One region of the Trinickia caryophylli genome, then DNA from elsewhere that is predicted to be linked to it. Evidence: predicted binding sites of a transcription regulator. Region 1 holds the regulator's gene; the other holds the start of a gene.

The links. Region 1 encodes LexA, which represses DNA repair genes until DNA is damaged. Its sites were predicted from a motif close to ACTGTATNNNNATACAGT; they were not measured.
Region 2: recA (recombinase RecA) is a predicted target of LexA. The motif match lies at 4,267-4,284, and genes of this name have one in related genera.

What each region holds. Positions count from the first base shown of each region.
Region 1 is NZ_CP139970.1:4,214,403-4,222,963, reverse strand. It holds gene U0034_RS19005 (sulfate/molybdate ABC transporter ATP-binding protein) at 1-1,007, opposite strand, end outside; gene cysW (sulfate ABC transporter permease subunit CysW) at 1,018-1,962, opposite strand; gene cysT (sulfate ABC transporter permease subunit CysT) at 1,959-2,855, opposite strand; gene U0034_RS18990 (sulfate ABC transporter substrate-binding protein) at 2,953-3,993, opposite strand; gene lexA (transcriptional repressor LexA) at 4,188-4,835, shown strand; gene U0034_RS18980 (hypothetical protein) at 4,852-5,196, shown strand; gene U0034_RS18975 (DUF2939 domain-containing protein) at 5,323-5,937, shown strand; gene U0034_RS18970 (universal stress protein) at 5,954-6,451, opposite strand; gene nodI (nodulation factor ABC transporter ATP-binding protein NodI) at 6,647-7,561, shown strand; gene U0034_RS18960 (ABC transporter permease) at 7,638-8,429, shown strand; gene U0034_RS18955 (MFS transporter) at 8,441-8,561, opposite strand, start outside.
Region 2 is NZ_CP139970.1:2,900,455-2,909,015, reverse strand. It holds gene sucD (succinate--CoA ligase subunit alpha) at 1-257, opposite strand, end outside; gene sucC (ADP-forming succinate--CoA ligase subunit beta) at 297-1,466, opposite strand; gene U0034_RS13080 (DUF2889 domain-containing protein) at 1,505-2,149, opposite strand; gene recX (recombination regulator RecX) at 2,258-2,758, opposite strand; gene recA (recombinase RecA) at 3,018-4,085, opposite strand; gene U0034_RS13065 (response regulator transcription factor) at 4,426-5,223, shown strand; gene U0034_RS13060 (sensor histidine kinase) at 5,358-6,869, shown strand; gene U0034_RS13055 (MFS transporter) at 7,106-8,561, shown strand, end outside.

The sequences.
Region 1 (8,561 bases):
AGCGAACGCCACGCTTCGCGCGCGAGCTCGGCTTCGAGCATCCCCGTATCCGCCGCCAACTCCACGCGCACCGACGCGCCGCGTGCGAGCACGCGCCGCACATCGGCCGCCACGCCGTCGGCGCGCGCCGCGTCGCCCGGATGCAGTTCGAGCTCGTGTGGGCGCACATAAGCGACAGTCGGCCCCGAGGCAGCCGTGCCGGCGCCCGTGACAGCGTCGCTCGCAAGCGGCGCCCGCGCGCCGTCGACGACGAAACCGTGCGGCGCGATCGTGCCCGGCACGCGGTTCGCCGCGCCCAGAAAGTCGTAGACGAACGGTGTCAACGGGCGCTCGTAGACCTCGTCCGGCGCGCCTTGCTGCTCGATGCGACCCCGGTTGAGCACGACGATGCGGTCGGCCACGTCCAGCGCCTCTTCCTGGTCGTGCGTGACGAAGATCGTCGTGATCGCGAGTTCGTCGTGCAGCCGCCGCAACCAGCCGCGCAGTTCCTTGCGCACCTTGGCGTCGAGCGCACCGAACGGCTCGTCGAGCAGCAGCACCGACGGTTCGACGGCCAGCGCGCGCGCCAGCGCAACACGCTGCCGCTGGCCCCCCGAGAGCTCGGCCGGATAGCGTTCACCCAGATGTCCGAGCTGAACGAGCGCGAGCAGCTCGCGCACCCTCGCCCGGATCGCCGAATCCGATGGCCGCATGCGGCGCGGCTTCACGCGCAGACCGAAGGCCACGTTTTCGAACACGGTCATATGGCGAAAAAGCGCGTAGTGCTGGAAGACGAACCCGACCTGGCGCTCGCGCGCGTCGAGCCCGCTCACGTCCCGCCCGTTCAGGACGATTTCACCGGCATCGGCCGCCTCGAGGCCCGCGATGACGCGCAAAAGCGTCGTCTTGCCGCAACCCGACGGCCCGATCAGCGCGGCGAGCTCTCCGCGCTCGAACTGGAGCGATACACCATCGAGCGCGGTGAATGCGCCGAATCGTTTTTGCACATTGCGAACAGTGATGCCCATGCTGGACCTCTTATAGGTGAGACGCCGTGCCTGCCGCCGCGAGGCGGCGTTCGGCAATCAGCTTGACGGCGAGCGTGGCGAGCGCGATCAATGCCAGCAGCGATGCGACCGCGAACGCGGCGGCGAAGTTGTAGTCGTTGTAAAGCACCTCGACATGCAACGGCATCGTGTTGGTCATGCCGCGGATATGCCCGGATACCACCGAGACGGCGCCGAACTCGCCCATCGCGCGGGCGTTGCATAGGATGACGCCGTAAAGCAGCCCCCACTTCACGTTGGGCAGCGTGACGCGCCGCCAGATCTGCCAGCCCGAGGCCCCGAGCACGCGCGCGGCCTCCTCCTCGTCCTTGCCTTGCGCCTGCATCAGCGGAACGAGTTCGCGCGCGACGAACGGAAACGTCACGAAAACAGTGGCGAGAACGATCCCCGGAACGGCAAAAACGATTTGCAGATCATGCGCGGCAAGCCACGGGCCAAACCATCCTTGTGCGCCGAAGAGCAGGACGTAGACCACGCCCGAGATCACCGGCGACACGGAAAACGGCAGATCGATCAGCGTCGTCAGCAGCGCCTTGCCGCGAAACTCGAACTTCGCGATGGCCCACGACGCCGCCATGCCGAACACGAGGTTGAGCGGCACCGCGATCGCGGCGACCGCCAGCGTCAGCGCAATGGCCGCACGCGCGTCGGGCTCCGCCAGCGCGTCGAAATAATAGGCGATGCCTTTACTCAACGCCTCGGCGAAGACGGCCGCGAGCGGCACGACGAGAAAAAGCGCGAGAAAAGCCAGCGCCGCCGCGGTGAGCGTCCACCGCACGGCGCGCGCCGCCTTTTTCCGTCGCACCGCGGGCACGCGCGCGGATACTGCCGCATGAAGTGCGTGGCCGCCCGCGGCCGCATGCAATGCGGGCGTCTTTTCTCGGGTGGGCTGCCCTGCCACGGCGAAGCGCGTCATTGGGCACCGCCTTGCCACTCGGCGGCCACCCTTGCCCGCCTGTTCCGCAGCGTACGCGCGCCGCTCGTGCGCCGCTGCCAGTGCCATTGAATCGCGTTGATCGCGAAGAGCATGAAAAACGACGCAACGAGCATCGCCGCGGCGAGCGCGGTCGCGCCCGCGTAGTCATACTGCTCCAGCTTGGTGATGATCAGCAGCGAAGTCACTTCGGATCTCATGGGGATATTGCCCGCGATGAAGATGACGGACCCGTATTCGCCGAGCGCGCGCGCAAAGGCAAGCGCGACACCGGTGAGGAGTGCCGGCGCGAGCGCCGGCAGCACGACGCGCGAAAAGGCCTGCCAGCGCGACGCGCCGAGGCAGGCGGCCGCCTCCTCCTGCGCGCGCTCGAAATCCTGCAGCACGGGCTCGACAGTGCGTACGACGAATGGCAGGCCAATGAACGTCAGTGCGACGAGCACGCCGAGCGGCGTGAATGCCACCTTGACGCCGAGCGGTGCCAACAGGGCGCCGATCCAGCCGTGCTCGGCATACACGGCCGCGAGCGAGATGCCGGCTACTGCCGTGGGCAGGGCGAACGGAAGATCGACGATCGCATCCACGATGCGCTTGCCCGGAAATGGATAGCGCACGAGCACCCAGGCCACGAGCAGCCCGAACACGCCGTTGACGAGCGCCGCAAGCGCCGCGGCCCCGAACGTGAGCCGATAGGAGGCGAGCACGCGCGGCGCCGCGATCGCCGCGAAGAATTGGGCTGCGTCGAGCGTTGCGGCCTTGAGGAACGCCGACGCGAGCGGTACGAGGACAACGAGGCTCAAATAAGTCACCGTGAGCCCCAGCGTCATGCCGAAGCCCGGCAGGCGGCCGGGCCGGCGAAAAGCGAACGTGGTCATGCTTGGCTCGTCTGTCTTTTGCGGGTGGTTGCGCGTGGATGCATGTTGTCGGCCGTTCTCCGCTTGCGCGGGGCGGCTCCCGGCCGTCCGCGCGCCTTCAGTGCGGCTGGTAGATCGAATCGAAGACGCCGCCGTCGGCGAAGTGCGTCTTTTGCGCCTTGGCCCAGCCGCCGAAGGTATCGTCGACCGTATAAAGCTTCAGCTTCGGAAACTGGGCGGTGAGGTCGGCGGGCAGGTTCGTCGCGCGCGGCCGATAGAAGTTGCGCGCGGCGATGCGCTGCCCTTCGTCGGTATAAAGGAAGCGCAAATAAGCATCGGCGAGCTTGCGTGTGCCGCGCTTGTCGACCACACGGTCGACAACCGCAACGGGCGGCTCGGCCAGAATGCTAGCCGAAGGCACGACGATCTCGAATTTGTCGGAACCGAATTCTTTGCGCGCCAGGAACGCTTCGTTTTCCCAGGCGATGAGGACGTCGCCCAGCCCGCGCTGCACGAAGCTCGTCGTGGCGCCGCGCGCGCCCGAGTCGAGCACGCCCGCGTTGCGATAGAGCTGCGTGACGAACGCCTTCGCGCTGTTCTCGTTGCCGCCAGGCTGCTTCAGGGCATAGGCCCAGGCCGCCAGATAGTTCCAGCGCGCGCCGCCCGAAGTCTTGGGGTTCGGCGTGACGATCGACACGCCGGGTTTGACGAGATCGTCCCAATCCTTGATCTGCTTCGGGTTGCCGTGGCGCACAAGAAAGACGATCGTCGACGTGTAGGGCGAGGCGTTGTCCGGAAGCCGCTTTTGCCAGTCGTGCGCGATCAGCCCGCGCTGCGCGAGCGCGTCGATGTCATAGGCCAGCGCAAGCGTGACGACGTCGGCCTGCAGCCCGTCGAGCACGGAGCGCGCCTGCGCGCCCGAGCCGCCGTGCGACTGCCGGATCGAGAGCGACTGCCCCGTCTGCAGCTTCCACTGCGCCGCAAAAGCTTTGTCGATGTCCTGATAGAGCTCGCGCGTCGGGTCGTACGAAACGTTCAGCAGCGTGCTTTCATCGGCGGCCGCGATGCCGGGCCCGAGCAGCATCGCCGCGGCGCCCGCGACGAGCGCCGCGAACAAACGCCGGCGTGCGCCGGACCGACCGGATCCCCGTTGCTTCATTCGACTTCTCCTTGCCGCGTAGGCCTTCGTTATGTATTCGGCAAGTCTATCGGCGGGGTCTTATGATCGAAACGAATGATTCCTTATTTTTTTATACGAATTTCTGCTAAGGGCGCGGGGGTCGCAACGTTTACTTGAAATCCGGCCGATACTGTATAAAAATACAGCCACCTGTTCATTCATACAGTGGCGCCATGACAAAACTGACAGCACGGCAGCAGCAGGTCTATGACTTGATCCGCGAATCGATCGAGCACAGCGGCTTCCCGCCCACCCGGGCGGAGATCGCCGCCGCGCTGGGCTTCAGTTCGGCGAACTCGGCAGAGGAACATCTGCGCGCGCTCGCGCGCAAAGGCGTGATCGAGCTCGCAGCCGGCGCGTCGCGCGGCATCCGGCTGCTCGCTCCGGACGACATGCCGCGGCAGCTCACGCTGCCGCATGCGGCAATCATGCAGTTGTCGCTTCCGCTCGTGGGTCGCGTGGCAGCCGGAAGCCCGATCCTTGCGCAGGAGCACATTTCGCAACATTACGCCTGCGATCCCGCGCTCTTTACCAGCAAGCCCGACTACCTGCTGCAGGTGCGCGGTCTCTCGATGCGCGATGCGGGCATTCTCGATGGCGACCTGCTCGCCGTGCAAAAGCGCACCGAAGCGAAAGACGGCCAGATCATCGTCGCCCGTCTGGGCGACGACGTCACCGTAAAGCGCCTGAAGCGTCGCCCTGACGGCATCGAGCTTGTCGCTGAAAACCCCGATTACGAAAACATCTTCGTGAAAGCCGGCAGCGGCGACTTCGCGCTGGAAGGGATCGCGGTCGGCCTCATTCGCCCAACCGAATTCTGAACCGCAGGGAGACGCCATGAATCGCCTCGCTCGCCTCATGCCATTTCGCCATTTCGGCCGGCTGCGCCACTTGCGCGGCCTCGTGCCATGCCCTCCGCTCGATTCGCTCGAGCCTGCTGGTGCATCCGGATTTTCCGCGCCCGGCGCTACGGTCAACGCCCAGTTGGCTGCAATGCCTGCTTTCGCGCGCGTCTCGTTGAACAGCGCCGTGCATGCCGAGCCTTCGCGTCGCGCGCCCGTCCGCGTCTATCATGGGCCGTCACGCGTCATCCTGGTCGGCAGCATCGATGCGGTTTGCCGGATGATCGACCGCTGCATCGACGAGGAGCGGGCCGGCCTCCGTGCCGCCCAACTCGGGTAACGACAACGACTACGGGATCGTTTCGCCCGGCAGGTGGTCCATTCGAGTTCCATCGATCCATTCGTTGAATCAATGAACAACGACCAACCTCGCTACACCCGCCCTGCGCGCCGCATGCCCCGCCGCATGCCCCTGATCGCCGCGCTTGTGCTCGCCCTGCTCGTCGTATTCGGGATAGCCGCCTACAGCTATGCATCCCCCTATCTCGTACTTGACCGCCTCAAGCGGGCGGCTGACGCGCGCGACGCCGAGACGGTCAGTCGGTACGTCGATTACCCGTCCTTGCGCACGAGCCTGAAGCAACAGGTCACCGATCTGCTCGCACGGAGGATAGAAACGCAAAAGCGCGAGCACCCCTTCGCGGCATTGGGTGCGCTTGTGGGCATTGCGCTGATCGGTCCGCTCGTCGACGCCTATGCCACCCCCGATGGCGTGGCTGCGTTGCTCAACGGCATCCCGCCCCATGGCGATCCTGGCGAGGCGCCACCCCCGCCTGGCCAGGGCGGGGACGTCACTGCCGGCGGCAATCCTCCCGCGCAAGGCGAAAATGCGGCGCCAGGGCAAAGTACGGTAACGCCGGAACCGAAGCCGCCGCGCGCGTCAGCAGGCTATCGGAGTATCGATACTTTCGCGGTCACGTATCGTCGGGACGACCAGAGCGAGCCGTACAGCGTGCTCTTCCAGCGCAGCGGCTGGTTCGATTGGAAGCTGGCCGCGGTTGACCTCGGCCGGCGCAATTAAGACCGTACCGCACTGTCTAGCTCTCGGTCCCTGCACCAGCCTGCGCGACGGGCTGCCTGACCGGCTCTTGCTCATGCGCCGTGGAAACCGCAACGAGAATGCTGCAGGAAACGCGGTCGAGCAACGGCGTATTGCCCGCGCCCATCCACCATCGCGACAAGCCGCTGCGCGCACGGTGCCCCACCACGACGAGATCGACCTCGAGTTCCTCGGCCAGACGGGCAATCTCGTCGATCGGATGCCCGAACGCAAAATGCCCCTGTGCGCACACGCCGCGCTCCGTCAACCAGTCCACGCCCTCTTGCAGAATTTCACGCGCGGCTTCCTCGAAACGGCCGCAAGCGACATCGGTCAACAGCCCGGCGCTTTGCGCGATGCTCGTGCGCATATCGACCACCGAGAGCAGATGCGCCTCGGCCTTGAGATCGAGTGCGAGATCGGCGCCGCAGCGCAATGCCTTGCGACCCTCGCGCGTGCCGTCGTAACAAAGCAGAATCTTTTTATAGCTCGCCATGCTGGCCTCCCTGTCCGCACCACCGCAGACGTACGTTTGAATCATGGTGCGCCGCAATCGCAGTTGCAAGAGATGGAAAACGCCTAGTCCGACGATTCGCCGCATCGCACGTGCAGATCGGCAATCGCGCCGAACTGCACTAGAATGAGGCGCCCATTTTTCCTGGCGTCGGCCGGTCCGCTGCCGCATCGTCCCATGTCGAATCACGCAATCGAATTCACCCATGTCGAGAAGCGCTACGGCGGGAAAACCGTCGTCGACCAATTGTCGTTCCACGTAGGCACCGGCGAATGCTTCGGCCTGCTCGGGCCCAACGGCGCAGGCAAGACGACCACGCTGCGCATGCTGCTCGGTATCGCCGAGCCCGATGCGGGCGCAATTTCGCTCGGCGGCCAGGCAATTCCGCGGTACGCGCGCATTGCGCGCCAGCGCGTCGGCGTCGTCCCGCAATTCGACAACCTCGATCCCGATTTCACCGTGCGCGAGAATCTGCTCGTCTTCGGGCGCTATTTCGGCCTGTCGGCGAGCAAGACGCGCGCCATGGTCGAACCGCTCCTCGAATTCGCCCGCCTCGAAAGCAAAGCCGATGCACGCGTGGCCGAGCTTTCGGGGGGCATGAAGCGGCGTCTCACGCTCGCGCGCGCTTTGGTCAACGACCCTGACGTGCTGATTCTCGACGAGCCGACCACCGGCCTCGACCCGCAAGCACGTCACCTCATATGGGAACGGCTGCGCTCGCTGATCGCGCGCGGCAAGACCATTCTGCTCACCACGCATTTCATGGAGGAGGCCGAGCGGCTGTGCGACCGCCTTTGCATTATCGAGGAAGGGCGCAAGATCGCAGAGGGTTCGCCCGATGAGTTGATCGCGTCCGAGATCGGCTGCGATGTCATCGAAGTGTATGGCGCCGAGCCGGCCGCGCTGCGCGACGAGCTGGCCCCATTCGCGGCACGCACCGAGATCAGCGGCGAGACGCTTTTTTGCTACGTCGAAGATGCACAGCCCGTCAATGCGCGTCTCGCCGGCCGCCCGGGTTTGCGCTACCTGCACCGCCCGGCCAATCTCGAAGACGTATTCCTGCGGCTCACCGGCCGCGAAATGCAGGACTGAACCGTCACGCGCCCGCCTCGATACCATGGAAACCTCTTCATATTCGCCTCGTGACAACCGGCACGGCCCGCTTCCGATGCATACGCCCGGTCCCCGCCTCGCGCTGCCTGCAAACGCTACCAACTGGTTATCGGTGTGGCGCCGCAACTATCTGGTCTGGCGCAAGCTCGCCCTCGCCTCGATGTTCGGCAATCTCGCCGATCCGATGATCTACCTGTTCGGCCTCGGCTTCGGTCTCGGGCTGATGGTGGGGGAAGTCGACGGCGTACCCTATATCGCTTTTCTGGCCGCGGGCACAGTGGCCTCGAGCGTCATGATGTCGGCCAGCTTCGAATCGATGTACTCGGGCTTCTCGCGCATGCACGTGCAGCGAACCTGGGAAGCGATCATGCATACGCCGTTGACGCTCGGCGATATCGTCCTCGGAGAGATCGCCTGGGCAGCAAGCAAGGCCGTGCTTTCCGGCGCGGCGATCATGCTCGTGGCCGGGGTGCTCGGCTACGCGAACTTCCCGTCGATGCTCGCCGCCCTGCCCGTCGTCGCCCTCTCGGGGCTTGCGTTTGCAAGCCTGGCGATGATCGTGACCGCGCTCGCCCCGTCCTACGACTTCTTCATGTTCTATCAAACGCTCGTGATCACGCCAATGCTGCTGCTCTCGGGCGTGTTCTTTCCGCTCACCCAGTTGCCGATGCCGGTGCGCCACGCCGCGCAAGCATTGCCGCTCGCACATGCCGTCGAGTTGATCCGGGCGGCAATGCTCGGCCGGCCGATGACGGGAGCGCTCGTCGATGTGGCCGTGCTCGCCGCTTACGTGGTGGTTCCGTTTCTCGTGTGCGCCGCGCTCTTTCGCCGCCGGATGATGCGCTGAAGCCGCGCCGCTCAGGCGGACGGCGCCGGCGTGCTCGCCGGCGTTTCGTCCGCATCGCGCGTTTCCGGCAGTGCAGCCCACACGAGCAGTACGGCCATCGCCCCGGCCGCCGCGAGGCACAAAAAGCTGGCA
Region 2 (8,561 bases), 1.3 Mb from region 1:
CAGATCGCTGCCGCGGCGCCTGCCGGCGGCACGTAGATGACCGAAACCGTCGCACCCGTTTCGGCCTTCGCTTCCTTCACGCTCGCGTAGATCGGAATGCCTTCGAAGTCTTCGCCGGCCTTCTTCGGGTTCACGCCCGCGACGAACGCTTCGCGGCCGTTCGCATATTCGCGGCATGCGCGCGTATGGAACTGGCCGGTCTTGCCGGTGATGCCCTGCGTGATGACCTTCGTGTCTTTGTTGATCAGAATCGACATGTATTGACCTCTGTTCGTATCCTGTTGCGCCTGGGCCGCTTACGCGTTGCCCTGGGCAGCCGCGACGACCTTCTGCGCCGCCTCTTCCATGCTGTCCGCCGAGATGATCGGCAGGCCCGAGTCGGCAAGCATCTTCTTGCCGAGGTCTTCGTTCGTGCCCTTCATGCGCACGACGAGCGGAACGTTCAGGTTCACGGCCTTCGAGCCGGCAATCACGCCTTCCGCAATCACGTCGCAGCGCATGATGCCGCCGAAGATGTTCACGAGAATCGCCTTCAGGCCCGGGTTCTTCAGCATCAGCTTGAACGCTTCGGTGACCTTCTCGGTCGTGGCGCCGCCGCCGACGTCGAGGAAGTTCGCCGGCTCGCCGCCGAACAGCTTGATGGTGTCCATCGTCGCCATGGCCAGGCCGGCACCGTTCACGAGGCAGCCGATGTTGCCGTCGAGGGAGATGTAGGCGAGGTCGAACTTCGACGCCTCGATTTCAGCCGGATCTTCTTCGTCCAGATCGCGGTAGGCCACGATGTCCGGATGACGGAAGAGCGCGTTCGAATCGAAGTTGAACTTGGCGTCGAGCGCGATTACCTTGCCGTCGCCCGTGAGAATCAGCGGGTTGATTTCGGCGAGCGACGCGTCCGTTTCCCACGTGGCCTTGTAAAGACCTTGCAGGATCGCGCGCGCCTGGGGAATCGAGGCGTCGGGCACGCCGATCTTCCTGGCGAGGTCGTCGGCTTCCGAATCGAGCAGGCCCTTCGAGGGATCGACGGCCACCTTGTGGATCGCTTCCGGCGTCTTCGCGGCGACTTCCTCGATATCCATCCCGCCTTCGCTCGAAGCCATCACGACGACCTTCTGGGACACGCGGTCGATCACGAGGCCGACATACAGCTCCTTCTTGATGTCCGCGCCTTCTTCGATCAGCAGGCGGTTCACCTTCTGGCCTTCCGGACCCGTTTGGTGGGTGACGAGCTGCATGCCGAGGATCTGGTTCGCGTACTCGCGCACCTGCTCGAGCGACTTCGCGACCTTCACGCCGCCACCCTTGCCGCGGCCACCCGCGTGGATCTGCGCCTTCACGACCCAGACCGGGCCGCCAAGCTCCTCAGCGGCCTTGACCGCGTCATCCACCGAAAACACGGGCTTGCCGCGCGGTACCGCGACGCCGAATTTCCGCAGGATTTCCTTACCCTGGTACTCGTGAATCTTCATGCGTGATTCCCTTCAGTCTGAGAGTTGGATTGAACTTCTTAATCGCTGATTTCCTTCACGCCGGCCGAAGCGGCTTCGCGCATCCCTTGCGCCGCCGCCCCGCCCTCGCCGCGCGGCACACCGTTGTGCCAACGCGGATAGAAGCGTCGGACCGCTTCGCCGTCGAAGCGCAGAGCCTGGCAGCGGCCGAGCTGAAACGGCGGCTCAGTCTCGTCGACAACGTTCGCCGCGGTGCCAGCATGCTCGCCGGTAGGCCAGACATCGCCTGCGAACGCCTGGATAGCGGCGCTCGGCAAGACCGCGCATAGCTCGGTGAGATGTGTGCAACCTCCCGTGCCGCCGAACAGGCGACGCGTTTGGCGGCGGAAGTTGTCGAGGAGATTGAGCCCGACGAGTGCTCGATAGGCGGGATTGGCGGCTTCGCAATGACCGGGATACGGTACCCAGTCGGACGACGCTTCGGCGTCGACGACGGTGAGCTTGCGATCGATCGTAATGCGCAGCCAGAGTTCATGGATCGGCAGACCATTGGGCCGAACGCCGGGCGCGAGCGCCACGTCACGCGGCTTGTGATCGGTCAGACACGCCTCGATATCCCAGAGGCCGTCGTCGCGCTCGAAGGCTTCCGCTCGGATTGCGCGACGATGGCGCAACTGGCGGGACACGGGCGGCGAAAGCGGCATGCGAAGCGAGACGGCTGGAGAGGAAACCGCCGAATTTTAACATAGTGAGGATCGGCGCTCGGACCGGCCCCGCCGCCAGGGACAGACGGGTATCGGGACCGCAAGAGGTCAGTCGCCGCACCAGTCCTCGTCGCCCTTGAGGATTCGGGCGATGACGGCGCTCGAGAAGCCGCGCATGGCAAGGAACCGGGCCTGCTTCATGCGCTCGGCCGGCGTTTCGGCCAACTGCCCGAATTTCTTTTGCCAGACAACCTGCGCGCGCGCGAACTCGGTTTCGCGCAACTGCGCACTCGCGGCCTCGACGAGCGTATCGGATACGGCATGACGGCGAAGCTCGCTGACGATGCGGTTCGCGCCTTGACGGGCCGCGCGGCGATGAACGACGCTTTCGACGAAGCGGGCATCGGAGAGCCAGCCTTCTTTTTCGAGTGAATCGAGCAGACCGTCGAGAGAATCGGCTTCGTCGGCGAACGGCGCCAGTTTGCGCGCCAGTTCGATGCGGCTGTATTCGCGGCGGGAAAGATATTCGAGCGCGCGCGCTTTGAGCGAGCGCCCGGTGCGGCCCGTGGCGGCTTTGCGGCCCCCGGCGGACTCGTCCGAGTCGCCCACGGAAGAACATCGGACTGCACGCGAGCGTGAGCGACCCAGCCCCGGCGAAACCGCGCGGGCGGGCGCTTCGTATGCCGAAGCGGGATCGAGCGGATCGGGATGGCGCTGGCCACGGGCATCGACCGGCGCTAGTGGCTCGGGCGACTCGAACGGCTCACTTTCACCGTGGGCCGTTCGCGCAGGGTCATGCGGGCCATGCGGGCGCGGGCCACGAAAACCGGCGCCCGATGCCGCTCGCGTCTTGCGCATCACGCGCGGCTTATTCCTCTTCGCCCGCGACTTCGACGTCCGCCGCTGGCGGCATCGCGTTGACGCCGAGCGACTCGCGGATGCGGTTTTCGATTTCGCGCGCGATATCGGGGTTCTCGCGCAGGAATTCGCGCGCGTTGTCCTTGCCCTGACCGATGCGCTCGCCGCTGTAGCTGTACCAGGCACCGGCCTTGTCGACGATCTTCGCCTGCACGCCGAGATCGATGATTTCGCCCTGACGCGAAATGCCCTCGCCATAGAGGATGTCGAAAATCGCTTCGCGGAACGGCGGCGACACCTTGTTTTTCACGACTTTGACGCGGGTTTCGTTGCCGATCACCTCGTCGTTCTTCTTGATCGAGCCGATGCGGCGGATATCGAGACGCACTGACGCGTAGAACTTCAGCGCATTGCCGCCCGTGGTGGTTTCGGGGTTGCCGAACATCACGCCGATCTTCATGCGGATCTGGTTGATGAAGATCACGAGGCAATTCGTGCGCTTGATCGTACCCGTGAGCTTGCGCAGCGCCTGCGACATCAGGCGGGCCTGCAGACCCGGTAGCGAATCGCCCATTTCGCCTTCGATTTCGGCCTTCGGCACGAGTGCCGCGACGGAGTCGATCACGATCATGTCGATCGAGCCCGAGCGCACGAGCGCATCAGCGATTTCGAGGGCCTGCTCGCCCGTATCGGGCTGCGACACCAGCAGATCGGCCACGTTCACGCCGAGCTTCGCCGCGTATTGGATATCGAGCGCGTGCTCGGCATCGATGAACGCCGCGGTGCCGCCGAGCTTCTGCATTTCGGCGATGACCTGCAGCGTCAGCGTGGTCTTACCCGACGATTCAGGCCCGTAGATTTCCACGACGCGCCCGCGAGGCAGGCCGCCGACGCCGAGCGCGATATCGAGGCCGAGCGAGCCGGTGGAGACGACCTGGATGTCTTCGGCCACTTCGCCGTCGCCAAGCCGCATGACCGCGCCCTTGCCGAACTGCTTCTCGATCTGCGCGAGCGCGGCAGCGAGCGCCTTGCTCTTTTCAGCGGTCAGCCCAGCCGAGCCTTTCTTGCTTTCTTCCATGAATCGTCCTTTGCTATGATGAGCGAGGTCTGCGGTGGGCGAACCGACACAAAAAAGCAGCCTGACGGCGCCCCCGATGCCGCCGGAAAACCGGCGCTTCCCCCGGGCTTTCGAGCCGGGCCACATCGGGTTGGTGGCCGGTTGGTGGCTTTTTACTGCGGCCGACGCGCGAAACGCAGATACTGTATAAAAAAACAGGGTTGTTTGCAAGCCCGATGCGTTGCGGAACTTGTGCCGCGGCAACGAACGCGGCCCACCGAGCGCATCGTAGGGCCGCCGCGACACGGAAACATGGGAGACAGCGGCGGGCCTGCTTCGATTGCCGGTACGCCGGCGCATCATGCGAATACTCATTGCCGAAGACGACAGCATACTCGCGGACGGGCTCGTCCGATCACTCCGCCAATCGGGCTATGCCGTCGATCACGTGAAAGGCGGCACCGAAGCCGATGCGGCGCTCTCGATGCAGACGTTCGACCTGCTGATTCTCGATCTGGGCCTGCCGCGCATGTCGGGGCTCGAGGTTTTGCGCCGCCTGCGCGCGCGCAATTCGAGCCTGCCCGTGCTGATCCTGACGGCCGCCGACAGCGTCGACGAGCGAGTCAAGGGGCTCGATCTCGGTGCCGACGACTACATGGCCAAGCCGTTTCATCTGAACGAGCTCGAGGCGCGCGTGCGCGCGCTTACGCGGCGCGGCTCGGGCGGCGGCCCGACGGTCGTGCGCCACGGCTCGCTCACCTTCGACCAGGTGGGGCGCGTGGCATACGTGAACGACCAGGTGCTCGACCTGTCCGCACGCGAGCTCGGCGTGCTCGAAGTGCTGCTGCAGCGGATCGGGCGGCTCGTCTCGAAGGAGCAGCTCGTCGATCATCTTTGCGAGTGGGGCGAGGAAGTCAGCAACAACGCCATCGAAGTTTACGTGCACCGGCTACGCAAGAAGATCGAGCCGGGCGGCGTGCGCATCATGACGGTGCGCGGACTCGGCTATTGCCTCGAGAAGCCCGCCGCCGGCGCGGCGCCGGAGCAAACTGCGAGCGCTGTGCCGCTCCCCCACGCCGCGTCCGCGACGTCGCCGGGCGCAACCGGGAGCACAACCGGGAGCGCAACCGGAAGCGCCGCCAAGAGCGCGCCGAAATAAGGCCGGCCGTGGCCGCTCCCGCTTCCCCTCCCGCGCCTCCCCCCGCCTCCCCGCACGACGACGGACCGCGCCGTGGTCCGCGCACGGTGCCGGCCGCGGGAGCCCCTGGAGCCGGGGTTGCGGAAGCGACCGCGATGGCGAACGCGCCGGGCCGCCCGGGCACCGAGCCACCCGCGGTCAATCCCTTCGCACCGCCCGACGAAGCCGAAGCCATCGCGCCGGGCCGCCCACGCTCGCTCTTCGGCGAAATTCTCGACTGGATGCTCGCGCCGCTCCTGCTGCTATGGCCGATGAGCATCGCCGTGACCTATCTCGTCGCAAAGACCATTGCGAACGGCCCGTTCGACCGGGCGCTCGAAACCGACGTCTACGTGCTCGCGCGGCAGATCCATCCCGTGAATGGCGTGGCCGAGCTGTCGCTGCCCGATGCGGCGCGCGACTTTCTGAGCGGCGACAACACCGACAAGGTGTTCTACCAGGTGCTCGGCACGCATGGCGAGCTCGTGGCCGGCATATCGGGGATGCCGCTGCCCGCCGACGACGATCGCCCGCAGCCCGGCATCGTCGAGTTCCGCGACGCGAACCTGCACGGCAACGACATCCGCATCGCGTATACGACGGTCGAATTTCCGGCGAAGGCCGGCGAGCAAAGCGTGCTCGTGCAGGTGGCCGAAACGCTCGACAAACGCAGCGTGCTTGCCAACGACATCATCAAGGGCGTGATCCTTCCGCAGTTCGTGATTCTGCCGCTCGCGATCGTGCTCGTCTGGTTCGGACTCTCGCGCGGGCTCGCCCCGCTCACGGCCTTGCAGGCCAACCTGCGCGCGCGCAGGCCCGACGATCTATCGCCGCTCGAGGCGCAGCGCGCGCCGCCCGAGATCGAGCCGCTCGTCACCTCGTTCAACGATCTGCTCACACGGCTTGCGCAGAACATCGATCTGCAAAAGCGGTTCATCGGCGACGCGGCGCATCAGATGAAAACGCCGCTTGCGGGCCTTCATACGCAGGCCGAGCTGGCACTCCGGCAGCAGGTTTCGCCCGAGGTGCGCCGCTCGCTCGAGCAGATTGCGGCGAGCGCCGATCAGGCCGCGCGGCTCGTCACGCAGTTGCTCGCGCTCGCGCGTGCCGAAAACCGCATGTCGGGGCAGATATTCGCCCCGGTGGAGATCACCCAACTCTCGCGGCTGGCCGTGCGCGACTGGGTGCAGGCCGCGCTCGCCAAGCAGATGGACCTCGGCTATGAAGCGCCCGACGAGCCCGTCGTCGTGGCCGGCAACGCGATCATGCTGCGCGAGATGCTCTCCAACGTGATCGACAACGCCATCCGGTATACGCCGGCGGGCGGACGCATCACGGTGCGCGTGGTGGCCGATCCTGGCGAGCGACTCGTGCACCTCGAAGTCGAGGACACGGGCCCGGGCATCGCGCCGGCGGAACGGCCGAAAGTGGTCGAGCGCTTCTACCGCATCCTCGGGCGCGAGGGCGACGGCAGCGGCCTGGGACTTGCGATCGTTCGCGAGATCGCGACGATGCATGGCGGCACGCTCACGATCGACGACAACGTCTACCAGGAGTCGCCGCGGCTTGCGGGCACCCTCGTGCGCATCAGCTTACCGATGCTCGGGAACGCCCCGGATTTACCCTGATGCAAGCTTCGCACGACGTGCAACGGCTCTCCGACATCAACGAAGATCGACCAAATACAGCGCGTTTGCCCAAAGATTAGACGAAGAAAAACGAAGATAGACGATAGAGGGACAGGCCATCATCGTAAACCCAGGGCATTTTGCCGCGTCAGTCCGCCGTAAGTTTGCCTCCCAATAATCGACCACGGATGAGCCGGATTCGGCCGGTCCGACATCAAATATCGAGGAGACAACTCATGGCTACGGTAGGCGGGCAAATTTCGCACGCGCCGATGACAAGCGACGAAAAGAGGGTGATATTCGCGTCGTCGCTCGGCACAGTATTCGAGTGGTACGACTTTTATCTGGCTGGCTCGCTCGCGGCGTTTATCAGCAAGAGCTTTTTCTCGGGCGTCAATCCGACGGCTGGCTTCATCTTCACGCTGCTCGGCTTCGCCGCCGGCTTCGCGGTGCGGCCGTTCGGCGCGCTCGTGTTCGGCCGGCTCGGGGACATGGTGGGCCGCAAGTACACGTTCCTGATCACGATCGTGATCATGGGCATCTCGACGTTCGTGGTTGGTCTTTTGCCTGGATACGCCTCGATCGGCTTCGCCTCGCCTGTCATCTTCATTGCGATGCGGTTGCTGCAGGGCCTCGCGCTCGGCGGCGAATACGGTGGCGCGGCGACCTATGTGGCCGAACACGCACCGGCCAACCGCCGCGGGTTTTACACCTCGTGGATCCAGACGACGGCCACGCTGGGCCTCTTTCTCTCGCTGCTCGTGATTCTCGGCGTGCGTACGTCGATCGGCGAAGACGCGTTTGCGGCCTGGGGCTGGCGCATTCCGTTCATCGCCTCGCTGATCCTGCTGGGCGTTTCGGTGTGGATCCGGATGCAGTTGAGCGAATCGCCGGCATTCGAGCGGATCAAGGCGGAAGGCAAGACGTCGAAGGCACCGCTTACCGAAGCCTTCGGCCAGTGGAAGAACCTGAAGGTCGTGATTCTGGCGCTGCTCGGCCTCACGGCGGGCCAGGCCGTGGTCTGGTACACGGGTCAGTTCTACGCGCTCTTCTTCCTCACGCAGACGCTGAAGGTGGACGGGGCCAGCGCGAACATTCTGATTGCGCTCGCGCTGCTGATCGGCACGCCGTTCTTCGTGTTCTTCGGCTCGCTCTCGGACCGTATCGGCCGCAAGCCGATCATCCTGGCCGGCTGCCTGATCGCGGCGCTGACGTACTTCCCGCTCTTCAAGGCGCTTACGCACTACGCGAACCCGGCGCTCGAAGCCGCGACGCAGAAGTCGCCGATCGTGGTGGTGGCGAACCCGAAGGAGTGCTCGTTCCAGTTCAACCCGGTGGGCACGGCGAGCTTCACGAGTTCCTGCGACATCGCGAAGAGCGCGCTGGCCAAGGCTGGCTTGAACTACGACAACGTGGCGGCCCCGGCAGGCACGATTGCGCAGATCAAGGTGGGCGATACGACGATCGACGCGTATGACGGCAAGGCGGAAGGCGCGAAGGAGAAAGGCGCGGCATTCGCCAAGACGCTCGGCGCGACGCTCAAGGGCGCGGGCTACCCGGCGAAGGCCGATCCGTCGCAGTTGAACTGGCCGATGACGGTGGCCGTGCTTGCCCTGCTCGTGATCTACGTGACGATGGTGTACGGGCCGATCGCGGCGATGCTGGTGGAGATGTTCCCAACGCGCATCCGCT